Regions from separate parts of the Cobetia sp. LC6 genome, predicted to be linked through region 1. Evidence: predicted binding sites of a transcription regulator. Region 1 holds the regulator's gene; each other region holds the start of a gene.
What was found. Region 1 encodes FNR, which switches genes on or off when oxygen is low (the NO sensors DNR and NnrR bind a similar motif). Its sites were predicted from a motif close to TTGATNTANATCAA; they were not measured.
Positions count from the first base shown of each region.

Region 2: the regulator FNR is predicted to act here: its motif matches at 1,959-1,972, upstream of clpB (ATP-dependent chaperone ClpB).
Region 3: the regulator FNR is predicted to act here: its motif matches at 1,372-1,385, upstream of QQF40_RS02290 (OmpW/AlkL family protein).

Region 1 covers NZ_JASSPL010000002.1:242,962-247,151, forward strand. Annotated here, with positions in the region: gene QQF40_RS04360 (cbb3-type cytochrome c oxidase subunit II) at 1-94, shown strand, start outside; gene QQF40_RS04365 (hypothetical protein) at 118-387, shown strand; gene fnr (fumarate/nitrate reduction transcriptional regulator Fnr) at 756-1,505, shown strand; gene QQF40_RS04375 (fatty acid cis/trans isomerase) at 1,719-4,190, opposite strand, start outside.
Region 2 covers NZ_JASSPL010000013.1:99,339-103,528, reverse strand. Annotated here, with positions in the region: gene clpB (ATP-dependent chaperone ClpB) at 1-1,815, opposite strand, end outside; gene pgeF (peptidoglycan editing factor PgeF) at 2,123-2,899, opposite strand; gene rluD (23S rRNA pseudouridine(1911/1915/1917) synthase RluD) at 2,939-3,892, opposite strand; gene QQF40_RS14430 (outer membrane protein assembly factor BamD) at 3,987-4,190, shown strand, end outside.
Region 3 covers NZ_JASSPL010000001.1:528,415-532,604, forward strand. Annotated here, with positions in the region: gene QQF40_RS02285 (DMT family transporter) at 1-363, shown strand, start outside; gene QQF40_RS02290 (OmpW/AlkL family protein) at 509-1,120, opposite strand; gene QQF40_RS02295 (OmpW/AlkL family protein) at 1,606-2,199, opposite strand; gene QQF40_RS02300 (lipopolysaccharide kinase InaA family protein) at 2,561-3,424, opposite strand; gene QQF40_RS02305 (cytochrome ubiquinol oxidase subunit I) at 4,009-4,190, shown strand, end outside.

The DNA.
Region 1 (4,190 bases):
CAATGACGTGCGTGGCACTGCCGAAATCACGGCTCTGCTCGCCTACCTGCAGCAGGCCGCCCCTGCGAGCGACACCGCCAGCCGTGGCCCATGACAGACCCCCTCAGGAGACACGACATGAATCTGCTGGAGACAACTGGCCTCCCCCTGTTCTGGAATCTCTGGGTGCTGGCCCTCACGCTGGGCAGCCTGGTGTTGTTCGCCATGCTGGCGCTGGGCAGTCTTTCGCGCGCTGACAGCGACGAGCGCGAAGGCGATGGCCCCATGCAGGAACATCGCATCAACGGCATACGTCAGCCTGACACACCAGCGCCACGTGCCTGGGGCATTCTGGCACTGGCGACGCTGGCCGCCGCGCTGATCCTGTTGCTCGGCGCAGCTGGCTGAGCCCAGATGGCCAGAGACGGATGACCAGCGACTGATGCCTGAGTGCTGGTCACTGCATACTGACTCGCGCCTTCGGCTGAGGCAGGTCGTCGCGGTATGGTCACGCGGGGTCAACCAGGCCTAAAGTTCACACACCTTGCAACGCCCATGGGTTGGGCAGGATAATGAATTAACAAAATCTAATATTATGGCGTCACGGAATGCGCTGCCTCGGCCGATGAGCGCTCAGACTCTGTCCGCTCGATACACTGCGGCTCAGCAGTGCAGCGGCGGGCGACAAGGCCCCGCCCCACCGTTCGTTGCGCCCGAAAGACCCCTCCCGCTGCCCTACCCCAGGGGTAGCGGTGACATTCCTCAGGAGAGTCACCATGACGGCCAATGCACAGGCATCACACCGCTTGCGCGCCCATGAAGCCCGCTGCCAGACATGTTCGCTGAGTTCACTGTGCCTGCCACTGGCACTGAACATGGAAGATATCGACCAGTTTGACGCCATCATCCGCCGTCGCGCGCCACTCAGAAAAGGGGAAGTCCTCTTCACCCAGGGCGATGCCTTCGATTGCGTCTTCACGGTGCGCTCCGGAAGCCTCAAGCAGATCACCAATGAAAACAGCGGTACGGAGCAGCTGACCGGCTTCTACCTGCCCAGCGAGCTGGCCGGACTCGATGCCATCGACAGCAATTGCTATCCCGGCACCGCGGTGGCGCTGGAGACCACCACCGTCTGCGAGATTCCCTTCGACCGACTCAATGCGCTCTCGGAGCAGATGCCTGAGCTGAGAACCCAGCTGTTCAAGAGCCTGAGCAAGGAATTGCACGAAGATCGCCGCATGATGATGCTGCTGTCACGCAAGACAGCCGATGAGCGGCTGGCGAGCTTCCTGGTCAACCTGTCACAGCGCTTCCGTCGCCGAGGCTATTCGCCATACAGCTTCCGCCTCTCGATGGCACGCGCCGATATCGGCAACTATCTGGGACTGGCCGTCGAAACCATCAGCCGCATCCTGACCCGCTTCCAGACCCAGGGGCTGGTCGACATTCGTGCCCGCGAGGTGCATATCCTACATCTGGATGGCCTGATCGAGCTGGCCGAGGGCGAGTGTCAGGGCGGTCGCTGATGACGCCTGCTGACAGCACATCACGCGGTGCGACACTGCGCTGATCTACCGCAGGACGCCATGTCGGTCCCACACAAGGCAGAAGCCCGCCACGCAATGGGCGTGGCGGGCTTCTGCTTTCTGACAGGCCAGTCGTCAGTCATCGAAACAGTTCGACAACCCAGACAGCCCTGACGACAGAGCGTGTCTCGGCCGCTCAAGCCCCGCTGGCAATCAGCGGTTCTCGAGGCGGTTATAGTCCAGCAGGCCCGCTTCGACAGGGCGATCAGCATAGTTGACGCGCAGCACGCTGTCGGAGAACTGCCAGAAGCGCGGATCAGTCCGGCGCACTCCGATATCGGCCTGCAGGGCGCGGTAGTCCTCTTCGGTCTCGAGTGCCGCCACCCGCTCTGCCAGCCCCGTCAGAGTGTCAGGCGTCAATCGCCAGAAGGCATTCGGGTAATCGCCCGCCACGCCACGCAAGACATCGAGAGTGTCTTCCTCAGGACGGCGGTTTTCCTCCTCATCGAACAGACTGGTGATGTTGGCGTGGGCGGAATTGCGCAGCACGCTGTAAAGGCGTGGCGAGTCATCAGTGCCATCCTCCAGCGCGACGATCGTCACCTCCGGCATCAGGCTGGCCGAGACTCCCTGCACCGCAGCGAGGGCCTGCAGCTCATGTCGCACATGCTCATCCTCGACATTGCTCAGACTGCGCTCATGCCCGAGTTCCGGCGCGAGGCGCTCCTGCATGCGCCGCATCAGGCCAAGGCGGGCCTGGTCCGGCGACGAGAGCTCCTGCGGTGTCCAGACAATGTCACTGGGCGCATCGAACTGCGGCGGTTTCTTGAACAGCAGCCCCCCAAGCCCCGGGCTCACGTCGCGATACCAGCTATCATGCACCGCCTGGCGCTCGCCCGCCGGCAACAGCACCAACAGGTTGTTCTCGCCCTCCATGCGCAGGAAGTCCATGTACAGGCGAGTGACCAGCTGATGCCCGAGATTGCCGTAGACATCGAAGCCGGCGACCAGCAGGTAGTGGATACGCTCCAGCATCGGGTAATCGATGATCCAGCCCGTCTTGGGTACGCCACCGACCAGCCCCTTCATTACCGCCGCATTGTCGAAGTGACGATAGATGGTCAGGGCCGCGTTGGGGTTGCGCCCCTGCCCAGGGCCGTCGGCCCAGCCGCTGCCGTCCCACATCACTCGCGTATCCAGGCGCAGGTCACCATCGCGATAGGCCTGGGACATCAGACGCTGTTTGGCCTTGAGATAGGCGGTCTGCTTGCTCTCGAACTTGATCCAGGAGCTGATAGGCAACGCGTTGCTGCTTTGCTCGGCGGGCAAACTGAGGTTCTTTCCTTCCTCGGCCAGGGTGCGCTCCACCTCCGGGTGACTGAACATCTTCGGATCAGTGAAACCGACCCAGAAGTGATCATTGATCACATCCACCGCGACCTGCCCGCGACAGACCGGCCCCTTGATGAAGCCCATGATGGTGTTCTGCGACTCATCCAGCATGAAGCGATAGCGTGACTCGGCCGGAATGGCCTCGAAGGTCAGGAAAGGATTCGAGGCCGTCTTGAGGTCGTAATCCGGCAGGTCATTCACGGGGTAATCCGGCGTCAGGAACAGCGCCTGCCAACGTTTGAAGCGAGCATCATTGAGTGCATAGGGCAGATGATTCTTGGCCAGGATCGTCGCGCGCTCCTGCCACAGACGGTAATAGACCCGCGGCCGCCCGGCGTCATCGTGGGGCATGCTCGCGCGTTCATCGCCGGTATAGGAGGCGTAGGGTGGGTCGTAGGGACGGCGCGTGGAGATGCGCTTGATCGGCTCGCCCGGCGGGGTGCTGGAACGCACCAGCTTGAAGAAGATCGGCCGTCCATCCGCGCCCTTGATGCCCGGGAAATACACATGGCTCAGGAAGAGATGCTCGTAGATATAGCGATTCATCAGGCGCTGCTTGAGGCTGTCGCCATTGAAGAAGCGCTCGGCCTGCTCGATGTGCGGCATCAGCGCCTGGGGCAGCGGCGCCGGGCCCGTCATCGCGCCACCCTTGGCCAGCCAGTTCACCAGCGTGCGGTGCTCTTCATCACTGACCTGTGGCAGGGCGTAGGGCATACCCCAGTCAGGATGGTCTTCGGCGAACTTGTCGTAGCCCTCGACGGGGGCACATACCTGACTGCGATTGAGCGACAGGTCGAAACGGTCTTCCGGCAGCCGGCCATCTTCCGTCACCGGCAGCGGTACCTTGCGCTTCTGGCTGAGCGCACGGAACAGCACACTGCCCTCCAGATTGGCAGCCGGAGAGTCGAAGCGCTCATTGAGCACCGGTGAGAAGTCCATGCTGCGCCACTGCTCAGTGGTGTCCGCGTCCTCGAACATGCGCGTCAGATTGGCCGCCAGCAAGCGCGTGCCATCGTAGACCGGCGCCGGATTCATGCCGCGATCGATCCCGGCGGCCGATGACATCTTGAGCTGACAGGGAGCGTCGTAGCAGCCATGACAGACCACGCAGCGCGTCTCGATCACCGGCTTTACCTCATCCTCCCACTGACGCCCGGCAAGGCTGTCGTGAGACACCACCCGCTCACGCGGTGACGCGGGGCCGAAACGCTCATCGAGCTGATGAATCGCGACGGCACTGCAGCCCCCCAACAATAGAACGAGCACGATGCTCCAGCGCCAGCGCGGTATGCG
Region 2 (4,190 bases), on a different contig from region 1:
GAACAGGAAAGAGCCGTTGGGACGATTCGGATCCGACAGCCCCGCGCGTGAGCGACGCACCGCATTGGACACCGCGATCACCGCCTCGTCCTGACCGATCACCTTCTCGTGCAGCGCCTCTTCCATGCGCAGCAGCTTGTCACGCTCGCCTTCGAGCATCTTGGCGACCGGGATGCCGGTCCAGCGCGAGACGACCTCAGCAATCTCTTCCTCAGTGACATTGGAGCGCAGCAGCACGTGAGCAGAGGTATCCGCCTCGCCTTCGCCGGCTTCGCTGATCTGCTTCTCGAGCCCCGGGATCACGCCGTATTGCAGTTCCGACATACGGCTGAGGTCGCCGGCACGACGCGCCTGCTCCAGATCGATACGCGCCTGTTCCAGCTCCGCCTTGAACTGGGCCGCGCCCTGGATGCTGGACTTCTCGGCCTTCCAGACTTCATCGAGGTCGGCGTATTCACGCTCCAGCTCCGAGATCTGGTCCTCAAGCGCGCCGAGGCGCTTGAGCGCCGCCTCGTCGGTCTCCTTCTTGAGCGCTTCCCGCTCCATCTTGAGCTGGATCAGGCGGCGATCGAGACGGTCCATCTCCTCCGGCTTGGAATCCAGCTCCATGCGGATGCGTGACGCGGCTTCATCGATCAGATCGATCGCCTTGTCCGGCAGCTGGCGGTCCGTGATGTAACGCGAGGACAGGCGTGCAGCGGCGATGATGGCGCTGTCGGTGATGTCGACCCCGTGGTGTACCTCGTAGCGCTCCTTCAGGCCACGCAGGATGGCGATGGTGTCTTCCTCGCTGGGCTGGTCGACCTGCACCTTCTGGAAGCGGCGCTCGAGTGCGGCATCCTTCTCGATGTACTGGCGATACTCGTCAAGCGTGGTGGCACCGACACAGTGCAGCTCGCCGCGCGCCAGCGCCGGCTTGAGCATGTTGCCGGCGTCCATCGCGCCTTCGGCCTTGCCCGCGCCGACCATGGTGTGCAGCTCGTCGATGAACAGGATGACCTGGCCTTCTTCCTGCGCCAGCTCCTTCAGCACCGACTTGAGGCGCTCCTCGAATTCGCCGCGGAACTTGGCCCCCGCCAGCAACGAGCCCATGTCGAGAGACAGCACGCGCTTGTTCTTGAGACCTTCCGGCACCTCGCCATTGACGATACGGCTGGCCAGCCCCTCGACGATGGCGGTCTTGCCGACACCAGGTTCACCGATCAATACCGGGTTGTTCTTGGTGCGGCGCTGCAGCACCTGGATCGTGCGACGAATTTCCTCGTCACGCCCGATCACCGGATCGAGCTTGCCATCCCGTGCGCGTTCGGTGAGATCCAGGGTGTACTTGTTGAGCGCTTCGCGATTGTTCTCGGCATCGGCATCGCCCACGGCTTCGCCACCGCGCAGTGCATCGATGGCGGAGGTCAGGGCGGGCTTCTTGATGCCCGAGGAGGTGAACAGCTTGCCGAGATCACCGCCCAGCTCCAGCGCGGCCAACAGCGCGAGCTCGGAGGCGATGTATTGATCGCCGCGCTTCTGCGCTTCGCGATCGGCCAGATTCAGAAGCTTGCCGAGGGCCTGCGAGGGCGCGACATTGCCGTCGAACTGGGACACGGTCGGCAGGTCATCCAGCTGGCGCTTGAGACCACTCATCAGACTGGTGGCATCGCCGCCCGCCTTGTTGACCAGTGCCTTGAGACCGCCATCGCGGTCTTCAAGCAGGGCCAGCAGCAGATGCTGCGGGTGAATTTCATTGTGGCCTCGCCCGACGGCGAGCGACTGGGCATCCGCCAGAGCGTTCTGCAGCTTGCTGGTCAGTTTGTCGATGCGCATGGTGCTGTCTCCTGAGAGTCATGGCGGTACTCCTTTTCTCAGGAGCTTCGCCTGTAACTTTTCGTATCTGACTCTCAAGATGGGGACTGGCGCACGGCTTTCAAGGCAGGATTCGCCGCACTGCAGCATGTTGTGCCATTTGCCTGATCCAGGTCAGTTTCCCGCCCCGCCGGCCATCACCTTTGCCACACACAGAAACGCCCCGCCAACCTGGGACATCAGGTCAACGGGGCGTTTGTGGGTACTGAATGTCGAGCTTGTGGAATGCGCAGACCAGGCCCCTGGACAGTGATTTCTGCTCGGCGCCTCAGCGCAGCCAGATCACCGTGGCGAGGCGCCCGGTCACGCCATCATCACGCCGGTGGGAGTAGAAACGCGACTCCGAGGCGGTGCAGAAGTGGCCACCACTGACATGACCGACTCCGGCACGCTCGAGACGCAGACGTGCCAGCTTGTAGAGGTCGCACATGTAGTGACCAAGCCGGTAGGGACTGGCCTCGAAGGCATCATCGGCCTCAGGCAGGTCCGCGATGAAGGCATCATGCACCTCGGGGCCGACCTCGAACTGCGCATTGGAGATCGCCGGCCCCAGCCAGGCCATCAGCTCGCCGGGGTCATCGCCGAGACGCTCGATGGTAGCTTCCAGCACGCCTGCGACCAGCCCGCGCCAACCCGCATGTGCCACGCCGACACGCGTGCCCTGCCGATCACAGAACAGCACCGGCAGGCAGTCCGCCGTCATCACCACACAGGCCTGCCCGGTGCCGGTACTGATGCAGGCATCCGCCCGTGGCGGCGCATCCGGCCGGCCCTCGGCATGGCAGACATCGAAGGCATCCACCACCTGAGTGCCGTGCACCTGATCCAGCCACGCCAGCGGACGGCCGTCATCGACCTCCGCCGCGAGAAGCTCACGCACCTGCGCCACCATCGCCGGGTCATCCCCCACATGCAGCGCCGGATTGAAGCCGGCATACGGCCCCTGGCTGGGGCCGCTCTCACGCGTGGTCACGAAGGCCTGCACCGGGCTCGGCGCGGGCCAGTCCGGCAGTATCAGGGTCGGGCGTAGACTCTCGTCGTGCATAACCTCTCCTTGTGCGGCGTGTCGCGCGAGCCTGCCGCCTCAGCGAGCGATGTCTTCCTTGAGATAGTCGATCAGCACCAGCATGTCGCCCGGCATCTCGGCGCGGAATTCGACTTCCTTGCCCGTGATCGGGTGGATGAAGGCGAGACGGCGGGCATGCAGTGCCTGACGCGGGAACTGGCGCAGCAGCTCCTTGAGCGGGTCACTGGCCCCCGGCGGCAGCTTCAGACGCCCGCCGTAGACCGGGTCTCCAACCAGCGGATAGCGCTGGTGCGCCATGTGCACGCGAATCTGGTGGGTACGCCCGGTTTCCAGCTTGCAGCGGATATGGGTGTGGCCCCGGAAACGTTCCACCACGCGGAAGTGGGTGACCGCCGGCTTGCCACTGTGGGTAACGGCCTGACGCTTGCGGTCCTTGGGGTGACGCCCGATGGGCGCATCCACGGTAGCACCGGAGGTCAACACGCCCGTGACGACGGCATCGTACTCGCGTGACACGGTACGGGCCTGCAGCTGCTCGACCAGGTCCGCCTGGGCGGTCAATGACTTGGCCACCACCATCAGTCCGCTGGTGTCCTTGTCGAGACGATGCACGATACCGGCACGCGGCATCATGGAATTGCCCGGACAATGATGCAGGATGGCGTTGAGCAGCGTGCCATCGTGGTTACCCGCGCCCGGGTGCACGACCATGCCATGCTCCTTGTTGATGACCAGCACGTCGTCATCTTCATAGACGATCTCGAGCTCGATATCTTCCGGCTCGTGGCTGACTTCTTCTTCAAGCTCGGCGGTCAGGGCCAGACGTTCACCGCCATAGACCTTCTCGCGAGGTTTTACGGCGGCACCGTCGAGGGTCAGCGCACCGGTCTTGATCCAGTGCTTGAGACGCTCGCGGGAATAGTCGGAGAAGATCTCGGCGCAGGCCTGATCAAGGCGCATGCCAATCATCGCCTCCGGGATCCGCTCTTCGCGGTTGATGGTGTCTGCCATATTGCTCTCTGAGGCCGTTTCGCACGAAAGGGCCTTTGCTTTATAGTGAGTGCGGATCGGCGGATTCTAGCATGCCCGCCATGGATTGCCCGAGATGAGGAAACCGATGCGCGCCCTTCCCTTGACTGCCCTCGCCCTGGCCAGCACCTTGCTGGCTGGCTGTGCGTCCAACGAGCCGGCACCGGATCTTCAGGAGCAGGACCTGTATCGTCAGGCCCAGGTTTCTCTGGATACCAGCCGCTTCAACTCCGCTGTGCAACAACTTGAAGCCCTGGATACTCGCTTCCCGTTCGGCAGC
Region 3 (4,190 bases), on a different contig from region 1:
CTGCTGACCATGGCCTGGCTGGTGATCGCCATCTCGGTCGGTGCCATCTGGCTGCTGATGCTGATGCTGGAGCGTGGCGAGGCCCATCAGGTCGCGCGCACCTTCTTCCTGGTGCCGCCGTGTGCCGCGCTGATGGCATGGTGGCTGTTCGATGAGCAGTGGACCGCGCTGATGGTGGCGGGCGCCGCACTGGTGGTGCTGGGGCTGGTACTGGACCGCCCGCGTCCGGGCAAGGTGAGCAAGGCGCCGGCGGAGGACGTCACGCCGCCTTCGCCTTCAACTCCCTCAACGACCTCAACCTCAACAGTTTCAGCAACTTCCAATGCTTCGGCAACGAACAGTGGGCAAGCCGCCCCGCGCTGAGGCGTGCCGAGCGCACAACTCACAACGCACAGTACACCAGGTGCAACGCACAACGCACAACGCACAACGCCCCGCCGGCCCGAGATGGGCTGGCGGGGCGTTGTCGTCTCTGGCCCGTCAGAAGCGCTAGCCAGGAAGTGGCTGATCAGAAGCGATAGCTGATCCCGGCCATGGTCACGATGGGATCGATCTCGACCTTGTCGTTGACGCTGCCCGCCACGGTGACATCGGAATCGATATCCAGATACCAGGCGGCGACGTTGGCCGCCCAGTGCTCGTTGATCACCAGATCGACGCCGATCTGTGCGGCCGCGCCCCAGCTGTCATCCATCTCGAGCTTGGTGCCATCGTCGAGGGTTTCATCGGAGAAGTGGGTGTAATTGACGCCCGCGCCGATGTACGGCTGGATGCGCGATTCACGCCCGCCAAGCGGGTAGTACTGCAGTGTCAGGGTCGGCGGCAGGTGGTCGACGGAACCGGCTTTCTGGCCATTGAGCGAGATATCGTGGTCGAAATCCTGCGCCGCCAGCAGCTCGATACCGAAGATGTCGGTGAAGCGATAGCCGAGAGTGAAGGCAAAGGCGCTGTCATCATCGACATCCACGTCGGCACCGATGGCATCGATGCGACCGTTGTCACTCTTCGGCGAGACCTTGGCGACACCTGCACGCGTCCAGAACTGCCCGGCGCCGTAGTTGAGAGAGCTGGGAGAGTTGAGAGAGCTATGAGAGCTGGCATTCAGCGAGTCGGCGGCCATGGCCGGTGTGGCACAGAGAGTCGCGAGGCCGGTGAGGCCTGCCAGTGCCAGAAGCTGCCACGGGCGTGCTGCAGAGCGCGGGCTACGTGAAGTCAGGTGCGCGGGGAGGGAGGCTGAGCGAGTGACGACGTCGGGCATGATGGCTCCTGAAGGGTGGCGGGAAACAATGCCTTCATTCTAGGTAGCCGAATTTCGAGAAATTTGATCTGGGGCAAGAGTTTACGGACGTTCTTGCCTGGGCAGGAGCCTGGTTGATCCAGGTCAATTTCTGCGCGGCGCCGCTCAAGATTGGCCATGTAGCCGTTGATTGCCCACAACGAAAACGCCGCAGACCCTGAGGTCTGCGGCGTTCGTGTGTGATGCCCATCCGGCGCCTGGACGGCTCGATGTTGCCGAGGTCCATTGCTGGCGCTTTAGGGAATGATGCGGCACCACACGGCTTGCCGAGTACTCGCTGGAGGCATGTTCACGCCTCGTGCAAGGACTTAGAAGCGGTAGGTGACACCGGCACCGACAGTGACCGGATCCAGCTCGGTGTCGTTCACGTCCTGACCGGCGATCTTGGTATCGGCCTTGACGTCAGCATAACGGGCGTAGCCATTGACGGCCCAGGCTTCGGTGATCTTGAGGTCCACACCCAGCTCGGCAGCGGCGCCGTAGCTGTCGTCGATGTCCATGCTCTGGCCACCGGCAGACTCACCGGAGAAGTGGGTGTAGTTCAGGCCGACACCAGCGTACGGCTGGACGCGGGCTTCAGTACCGCCCAGCGGGTAGTACTGCAGCATCAGGTTGATCGGCATCTCATCGAAACCACCGGCGCTGTTTTCCCAGTCAGTGCTGAATTCTTCAGTGGACTGCAGGGCGATGGCCAGGTTGTCGTGGAACATGTAGCCCACGGAACCGGCGAAGCCAGATTCGTCCTTGGCGATCAGACCGTTGCCGTTGTTGCTCTTGCCGTCGACCTTGGCAACGCCACCGCGCAGGAAGGTATCACCCTTGCCATATGCCATGGCGGATTGTGCGCCCATTGCCATGGTGCCGGCGATAACAGTAGCGGTCAGGATCTTGATAGCTTTCATATGTAGTTCTCCTTGAAGCTTGGCTTCGTGAGCTGCCTGTCAGCAGTGCCTCGCTACCCTACGGCGTGGGCCGTGTGCTCTGCGTGGCTGCGTCGATCAGGGGACGCTGAAAACTATAAAAAACAGCGTTCTGTTTGGCAAGTATTTTTTTAGAACGATGTTTGAAAACTTGTTGGGCGTCCTGTTAGCAGATGTTACCGATTATTTCAGGGAAGTTTAATGTCTCACGAGTGAGACTTGAGATGACGCATTTGAGCGACATTCCCATTCATCCTCGCGCAAGGTGACCAAGACCTTGGTCGCATGCCGTGCGCAAGGTTAGTGATCACTACGTCAAGGATCTTTGCCGGCCTCTTAAGGCTCAGCGACGCTTGCGTGCGGCGCGTGCTTCCAGCTGTTCCAGCCACTGACTGACCTCGGCGCTCTGCGCATCCGCATCGCGATAGACGGCAAGAAATTGTCGCCATTCATCATGCTGCCAGCCCTTCAGGCGGCGCCACAGCACGTAGAGATCGCGCAGGCACTCGTGGCGGCGCAGCACGAAGCGGCGCGTCTTCTCGAGATCGATGATGACGGCGTCCATCTGCCAGGTGCTGTCCGGCGACTCACTCGGCGGGCGGCTCAGGAAGATGTGCTTGGGGAACAGACAGCCATGCATCAGGCCAGCCTGATGGATCTCGCGAACCAGGCGAGCGCTGGCGGTGATGACCTGAGAGCGCATGCCGGTATCGAGTTCCGCCCAGCGTTGATGCCAGTGATCCAGATCATCGCGCCCGGCGAGATCGAAGGTGATCAGGATGGCGCGCCATTCCCGGCCTGCGCGCCGCTCGCCGTACCAGCCGGCGTCCACTGCCGGTATCCCCAGCGCGTGATAGTGACGGATGGCACGCCATTCGCGAGAGAAGGTCGGTTCGCCCAGCGGTCGCGCCAGGCTGCGGCCCAGATGGTTGGTCTGGCGCTTGAGGTAGAGGCGATGGCTGTTGCCGTCCTCATCCTCGAGTGTCAGCAGCGAGACCGTCGAGACGCCGCCGCGTTCACGATTCGGCGCGTCGACGTCGTGGGCTGCCACTTGCCACAGGGCATCGAAGCTATTGAGGTCGTGCTGCTCCAGCAGGCGGGCAAGCCCGGCTTCGCAGTAATCGCCGTGGCCGCGCGGCGCCGTGGCGCTGGGGCTGGTAGTGGCGGTATGACCAGCAGAGGGATGAACGGGGGAGCGATGCGTCATGTCAGGTAGGAATCACGGTCTCGGGTGATGGGCGGTAAGCGTGCACTGGCAATCCTTGTCGGTGAGCGCTGCGATGACTGGCCATGATAGTTAGCCTGCTGGGGAAGTGACAGGCCTGTGGCACAAAACTCTCCTTCCCACTGCGGCAATGGCGTGAAGGCGTGATGGCTTTCTGCGTGGCGCTGGCGCTGCTTGGGTGCGCCAGACGGTCGCAGCGTGGTTGAACGTCGCAGTGTGGTCGATGGTCGCAGCGCGCGCAGGGGTGCGAGGAGTCAGCGTTGAGTTAGCGCCAGGCCAGCGATGCCCGTCGCTCCAGCATCCATGCGGCTTGCAGCGGAGTTGTCCTGTGACGACAGGCACTTGGCGGAGGTGGCGGGTGCGACATTCGCTCGGTGAGTGCGACAACCTGACATCTGGAGGCTGGCGCGGGAGGGTAGACAATGCCGACCAAGGTCTTGGTGCCACGGTGCCAGTGCCTGTGTGCTTGCCGGCGACAGTCGGCCTGATGTGTCCGCCCGACGTCGATGGCAAGCGCATGCAGGGACGGCGCCTGACCGTCCGCCTTATCGCAAAGGGGTTAAGACATGATCTCCGATACCGTCGTGGAGCTGTCGCGGTTCCAGTTCGGCATGACCGCGCTCTACCACTTCCTGTTCGTACCATTGACCATCGGCATGGCCTTTCTGCTGGCCATCATGGAATCCCTGTATGTCATGACCGGCAAGCAGGTCTACCAGGACATGACCAAGTTCTGGGGCAAGCTGTT